DNA from 3 places in the Paenarthrobacter sp. Y-19 genome. Region 2 is predicted to be linked to each of the others. Evidence: riboswitches for the same ligand, from Rfam matches in the RefSeq annotation. Region 2 holds a riboswitch; each other region holds the start of a gene.
The links. Region 2 has a riboswitch for cyclic di-AMP ahead of PYR64_RS01785 (hypothetical protein). Riboswitches for the same ligand answer to the same signal wherever they lie in the genome.

Region 1 (2,195 bases), 1.1 Mb from region 2:
GCCTGAACGTTGCCGTGCGGCTGCTGCTGCAGTACCGCCCGTGCCAGCCGGTGTGCACGTTGGTGCGGGGCAACCGCGTGCTCACTGCAGTGCCTTCTGTGCGGCGTCAAGGAGCGATTCCAAGGTGGACGCCTGCGGCTGAGGCGACGTGCCTGCGGTGGGCTTGCCGGTGGGCCGGGGCTTTGCCGTTTGCGTTCCCGTCGGTGTTGGCGTCGGGGTCGGCGTGGGAGTGGTGGTCGGCGTCGGCGTCGTGGTGGGCGTCGGTGTTGCCGGCGGTGTCGTGATCGTGTCCGAGGGCACGTCGCCGGGCGCCGGCGCAGGTTGGGTCGGAGCCGGAGTGCCGGCTACGGGGGACGGCGCTGCGACTGCCGGGGCGGACGCCGAGGGGACCCAGACAGGGGCTGCCAGGGAGACGTGCGGTGAAGGAACCGACGACGGCGAAACCGCCACAGGCGCTTCTGGAACCGTCGCCTCCGGTACCGTCGCCGGTTGGCCTGCTTCGGATGACGATTGACCCGACGACGACGGGGAGGACGCTGTGGTGTAGGAAGCCCGGGGCGCAGGGGCTGCCGAGCCCGGTTGGCGGTCCTCGCCACTCTGGCCGCCGCTGGCTTCCTGGGCCGGACTTTCCTGACCGAAGAACGGAAGCTCCAGTGCCTGCCCGACGGTTCCCGCAGTCAGTACCAGGCCCAGCGCTCCGGCAACCACTGCCATGCGCTGGCTCATGTGTTTCACCGACGCTGCTTTCCGCAGAACAGCTTGGGGTTCGCGGCCAAATGAGGAGGTGGTGCCGAGGGTTGATGCCGTCACCGGCGGAGGTGTCTTGCGGGATGCCGCCGGGGACGGGGCGGCCGCTTCGGCTCCGGCTTCCCCGCGGGTGGCTGCCTTGCGGGCGGCAACCACGGGAATGGCTGACGTGGGAGGCCCTGGTGTGGTGGATGCCGGAGCTGCGGCCCGCGCGGCTTCGACTACCGGAATCGCTGCGGTTGCCGGCTCCGGAAGCGCAGGGGCTGCCTTCGGCTCGGCAGGGGCGATCACAGCCCTTGCCGCACGCTCACGCTCAGCGGCCCGGGCCGCAGCCCGCGTGGTGGGCGCAGCCGTAGCGGGTGATGCCGGAGTGGGTGCCGTTACGGTGGGGATCGCCGTCGTGGCTGGTTCCGGGGATCCGCTGGGTTGGGCCCGACGGCGTCCGGTTGGCTTGGTGCGCTCGCGCTCGAGTTGCGCGCGGCGTGGGTTATCCATGGTTGGGGACATGGTTGTGCCTCTCAACGCCTGCGAGGTTAGCTGTCGGGTTCGGACGAGGCCGTCCGGCCGCGCGTGGCGGCTTCACCCCAAGGGCTTGCGGAGAAAACAAGCCCGGGAAACTGTGGGTCCCCCGTCTCTGCCGCGGGTCTGGCGGATCCTGGATTGCGGCAGAGCCCGGCGTCAATCCAGAAGCGGCCCAGCGGAGATCGGGTCGCCCTACGACCGTACAGGAGGCGGAAAGTAAAGTCACATTAATGTAACGGGCGGTAGTTCTGCCCCCGCGGGAGGGGGCTACCGCTTAGGCTTCGGGGCCGGTGCGGGGGCGGGGAGTTCGTGTTCGATTTTCCGGACCTGGTGGGCCTGATGTGTGGCAGGGCGGAAGACTTCGTCTGCGATCCCCAGCAAGCCGCCTGCTGCGGCCCGCCGGACGCCGCGCTTGTTCTCCCGCGCAATCCAGTACCAAAGCGCGCCCATGAGCGCGGGAGCTCCGAGCACTGCTGCCAACACGGCTAAGATGTCCATCCGCCAACACTAGCCTTGGGCACGTACTGGCCGGTAGACATGAGCTATGGACCTACCAGTGATGCCGCCCGTTTCGCCCATGCTCGCCAAGTCCGTCCCGAACATCCCCGACGTTGGGCATTACGAGCCCAAATGGGACGGATTCCGGACCATCGTCTTCAAGGACGGGGACGACATCGTCCTGGGCAGCCGCAACGAAAAGCCCATGACCCGCTACTTCCCGGAGCTGGTGGAAGCGCTGAAGAAGAACCTTCCGGACAAGTGCGTTGTAGACGGCGAGATCATCCTGATCCAGGGCAACAGGCTTGAGTTCGACGTGCTGCAGCAGCGAATCCATCCCGCGGACAGCCGGGTTCGGATGCTTGCGGAGAAGACGCCTGCGTCCCTGGTGGCGTTCGACCTGCTTGCCCTCGGCGACGAGGATCTGA
Region 2 (2,195 bases):
TCCCTCTCGACGCCGGCGAGGTGGCACTTGCGGTGCGGGTCCCGGCGTCGGCTTCCCATCCCGGCACTGAAGTAGGGAGCGTCGGCTACGCCCTGAACCAAATGCTGAACAACGTATCCAGCGCACTGGAAGCCCGGCAGGAAAGCGAAACCAAGGTGCGGCAGTTCGTAGCGGACGCCTCCCATGAACTGCGTACCCCGCTGACCGCCATCCGCGGCTACACCGAGTTGCTGCGGATGACCGAAAACTTCACGGACGACGGCAGGAAGTCGCTGGCCAGGGTCCAAAGCCAGTCCGAGCGCATGACCACGCTGGTGGAGGACCTCCTGTTGCTTGCACGGCTGGATGAAGGCCAACCGGTCAAGGTCACCGATGTGGACCTGACCCACCTTGTGGTTGAGACAGTGAGCGACGAGAAAGTCATGGCCCCGGACCACATTTGGCAGCTCTCGTTGCCTGATGAACCCATCACCGTCCGCGGCGATGCCACGCAGCTCCACCAGGTGCTGGCCAATCTGCTCTCGAACGCTAGGAAGCACACAGATCCCGGAACTACGGTTGTCACCGGCGTGATGCTCTCGGCCGACGGCAGTGCAGTGGTGACCGTGACGGACAACGGGCCCGGCATTCCGGACGATTTCCAAGGCCGGATCTTCTCCCGCTTTGCCCGGGCCGACGCAGCGCGGTCGGGGTCGGAAGGAACGTCAGGCCTGGGCCTGTCGATCGTGGAATCCATAGTGGAAGCGCATGGTGGAAGCGTCGAAGTGACCTCCCGTCCGGGTCGTACGGAGTTCGCCGTGAGGCTTCCAACCGTGAGCGGCGGACAACTGTAACGATCCCGGCAAGGCGACTCACCGTCGTCGTGATCTCTGTTACCTAAATGTGACTTCTGCAGAAACCTCCTGTACCGTCGAAAGGGTGGGTCGCCCCAACTGGCCCACATCCGGGATGCGCCGAGCTCTGCCACTTCCCGGAGTCCGTACTTTCTCCGAGGCAGAGACGGGGGACCCAGAGTCTCCGGGCCCAGGCATTTATTGCCGGCCCTTGGGGTGAAGCCGCAGCGTGATGCGCGGCCGGATGACCTCATCCGAACCCGACAGCTAACTCCGCAGGCGCTGAGAGGTAATCACACATGTCTGAATTCAACGATCAGACGCGCCATTCCGCGCGTCACCGCGACCATAACGACAACCCGTCGACCAAGTCGCAGTCAGTCCTCAAGAAGGCAGCCCGTGACGGCAAGTCCGGTGCACGCATGTCCGTAGTAGCCGGTGTTATAGCCGCTGCACTGGGCGTTGCATCGCTCGGAACCGCCGCCAACGCAGCTCTTACTCTCCCTGAGGCAAGCCGCGTGGCCGAAGCCCGGACCGCCGCCGAGGCCAGCAACAACAAGGCCGCCGAGGAAGCCGCAGCAGCCAAGAAGGCCGCAGCTGAGAAGGCTGCCGCCGACAAGGCCGCAGCTGACAAAGCCGCCGCCGAAAAGGCTGCCGCTGACAAGGCTGCCGCCGACAAAGCCGCTGCCGATCAGGCCGCCGCCGCACAAGCAGCAGCCGACCAGGCCGCCGCAGAAAAGGCTGCCGCCGAAAAGGCCGCCGCTGACGCTGCCGCAAAGCAGGCAGCCGACGCCGCTGCTGCCGCCGCCGCAGAAGCCGCAGCCGCCGCAGCAGCTCCCAAGGCTGTGGATGACCCCGCTGCTGCCAAGGCCTACGCCGCCAGCATTCTGGGCAGCTACGGCTGGAGCGCCGCCGAAATGACGGCACTGAACACGCTGTGGGAGAAGGAATCCAACTGGAAGACCACTGCCACCAACGCCTCCAGCGGCGCCTACGGCATTGTCCAGTCCCTTCCGGCCGGCAAGATGGCTTCTGCCGGCGCTGACTGGCAGACCAACTACCAGACCCAGATCAAGTGGGGCCTGAACTACATCAAGGAACGCTACGGATCCCCGTCAGCTGCCCTGGCCTTCCACCTGGCCAACAACTGGTACTAAGCCAAGCTGTTTGATTGCCGCCCCGGCTTCCGCCGTTTGCCTCAGTTCTTACTGGAGCGGATGGCGGGAACCAGGGCGGCTTCTTTCGTTTTCACAGGTGCTTGCCGGGGCTCACAGTAGTGTCACAGCTTCCGCCTAAAGCGTTCATAATCTGATCCTTCATTCTGGATCCATGACCATCACGGATCCAGGGACCGTAGTCCAC
Region 3 (2,195 bases), 400 kb from region 2:
GGTCTCCATGCCTCTGGCCCCCTCGAATCCGCCCCGCGACAGTGGGCAGTCCACACCGCCAACGGGGTTCTCCTGGCAGACCATATTGTGGTCACACGCTGCGCCCAGAGCCAGCTGCGCCGCATGCTGGCCGAACTTGGAATCGCCGTCGGGCAGAACCTGGTCTCCGCGATGCGGGCAGTGGGAATGCACTTGGTGGGCGTGGGCGAGCTCATTACGCCCAGCCCCAAGGAAGTCCTGCGGCAAGCCAAGGCAGTGGGCCAGGCAATCTCCACCAAAGTGGCGCTCCCGGGCGGCCCGGGTATCGCCATCGCCTAGCCGGCATCATTCACGGCAGCCGCAACACGAAGTTTAAACGCCAAAGGCCGGTGTCCTCGAAGATGATCTTCGGAGACACCGGCCTTTGCGTTGAAGCGTGAGGCTTATGCGCCAGCGCGTACGTACGTGATGGGACCAGTAGCGGTCAACCAGCTGATCGGGTGGATGCCCGTCTGGTTGCCGTTGATTCCACCGCTGATTGCCTGGCCGTTGCCGATGTAGATGGCGACGTGGCCGGACTGGACGATCATGTCGCCCGGCTGCGGGTCGCTGACAACCTTGCCGTAGTTCATGAACTGCATGGGGGCGAGGTCGCCAACCGGAATGCCGGCGGAACCGAGGGCCCGCTCAACCATGGCGGTGCAGTCCTGCATGATGCCGATCTGGGCGTAAGCCGAGGCAACCATGGCAGCGTTGACGCCGCCGGCAGCGGGAGCAGCAGCTACAGGAGCAGCAGCAGGTGCAACAGCGGCCGGAGCTGCAACTGCAGCCTGGGCAGCTACGGGAGCCGCAGCTGCGGCAGCGGTAACGGCAGCCGGCTTGGCAGCGGGGGCTTCAACTACAGGAGCCGGCTTTTCGATGACCGGAGCTGCAACGGAAGCAACAGCCGGACGCTCGAAGTTGATGGTAGCCGTAGAAAGAGCGGTAACAACCTTGGTGGGGGCCTCGGAAGCGGTCTCGGCGACCGTGGCGGGGCTGGCATCGCGCTGGACCGGAGCCTCTGCAGCGTGTGCAGCGACAGAGCCGGTCAGAACGAGTCCGGAAGCTGCTGCGATAACAGCTGCCTGGCGGCCAGCGCCGGAAGCGTTGCTGGCAACTGCCTTGGAGATGGAGATGAACGGATTAGGACGTACGCTGTCCGCCTTACGACGGCCGCGAAGAATGCGTGAAGACATGAAAGAGCCTCTCCCGATGCCTGCGAGGTTAGCTGTCGGATTCGGATGGGAGTCACCCGGCCACTGTCCCCCGCTGTTCAGCGGAAGCTTCGTGACTTCACCCCAAGGCACGCTCGAAAGCGGCCCAAAATGGGTTCCCCGTCTCTGCCGTAGGTTTGTCTGCGAACGGATTCCGGACTGCGGCAGAGCTAGGCAATCAGGCCGGAAGTGCCCGCTACGTGGAACAGGCACAGGTACTACCGTACGCGATGATCCCGTCGAAGTCACATTTAAGTAACGAGGACTGCGGCTTTGGCGTGTCGCGGTAACGGAACCGAGATATTCGCAGCTACGTAGAAAAGCCCGCTATTCCGCGGCTTCCGGGCGGTTTTCGTCATCCGATCCGGCAAGTTTCCTGCGGGCTGTAACGGCGAGGAAGATCACGAGCGCAACCGCAACAACCGCAATGACAACAATGCTCCAGGGGAACGGCTGGGACGCATCTGCGGCGGGCGAACTGCCAACTGTTCCCGGAGGAGCCGTACCTGCGGACGGCACCGATCCCGAGGTGGCCGAAGCGGACGCCGAGGGGGCGGCCGAGCCGCTTGCCGCCGTCGTGCTTCCCGCTGTGGCCGTGAACTTGAAGGTGCCCTCGATGGGGTGCGAATCGGAGCTGACAACGCGCCACACCACCGTGTACTCCCCCGCCGGCGCGCCGGCCCGGAGCTTCTGCACGGCCTGGCTGTCGATGATCTCGACCGGCCCGTCTGCCCAGTTCTCGCCGCCGGAGGTTACGGAGACGCCCGATCCGATGGCCAGCGGCCGGTTGTTGAACGTAATGGAGACCGACGCCGGCACTTCAGCCACGGTTGCACCGTTCGCCGGCGCTGTGGATTCCGCGACATCGTGCGCGGACGCCGGAGCCGCGGAAAACAGCAGGGCAGACGCGAAGGCAAGGGCGGCGACGACGGCGGCCAGAAGCGGGCGGATGGTACGCATGGG

Region 1: it holds a riboswitch for cyclic di-AMP, as region 2 does, so the genes downstream of both, PYR64_RS17950 (hypothetical protein) here and PYR64_RS01785 (hypothetical protein) in region 2, are expected to answer to the same signal.
Region 3: it holds a riboswitch for cyclic di-AMP, as region 2 does, so the genes downstream of both, PYR64_RS21440 (NlpC/P60 family protein) here and PYR64_RS01785 (hypothetical protein) in region 2, are expected to answer to the same signal.

What each region holds. Positions count from the first base shown of each region.
Region 1 covers NZ_CP119414.1:3,836,648-3,838,842, reverse strand. Annotated here, with positions in the region: gene PYR64_RS17950 (hypothetical protein) at 82-1,242, opposite strand; cyclic di-AMP (ydaO/yuaA leader) riboswitch at 1,258-1,408, opposite strand; gene PYR64_RS17945 (hypothetical protein) at 1,537-1,767, opposite strand; gene PYR64_RS17940 (ATP-dependent DNA ligase) at 1,814-2,195, shown strand, end outside.
Region 2 covers NZ_CP119414.1:356,975-359,169, reverse strand. Annotated here, with positions in the region: gene PYR64_RS01790 (HAMP domain-containing sensor histidine kinase) at 1-833, shown strand, start outside; cyclic di-AMP (ydaO/yuaA leader) riboswitch at 942-1,129, shown strand; gene PYR64_RS01785 (hypothetical protein) at 1,133-1,990, shown strand; gene PYR64_RS01780 (glycosyltransferase) at 2,163-2,195, shown strand, end outside.
Region 3 covers NZ_CP119414.1:4,537,728-4,539,922, reverse strand. Annotated here, with positions in the region: gene PYR64_RS21445 (FAD-binding protein) at 1-318, shown strand, start outside; gene PYR64_RS21440 (NlpC/P60 family protein) at 423-1,214, opposite strand; cyclic di-AMP (ydaO/yuaA leader) riboswitch at 1,218-1,409, opposite strand; gene PYR64_RS21435 (copper resistance CopC family protein) at 1,560-2,192, opposite strand.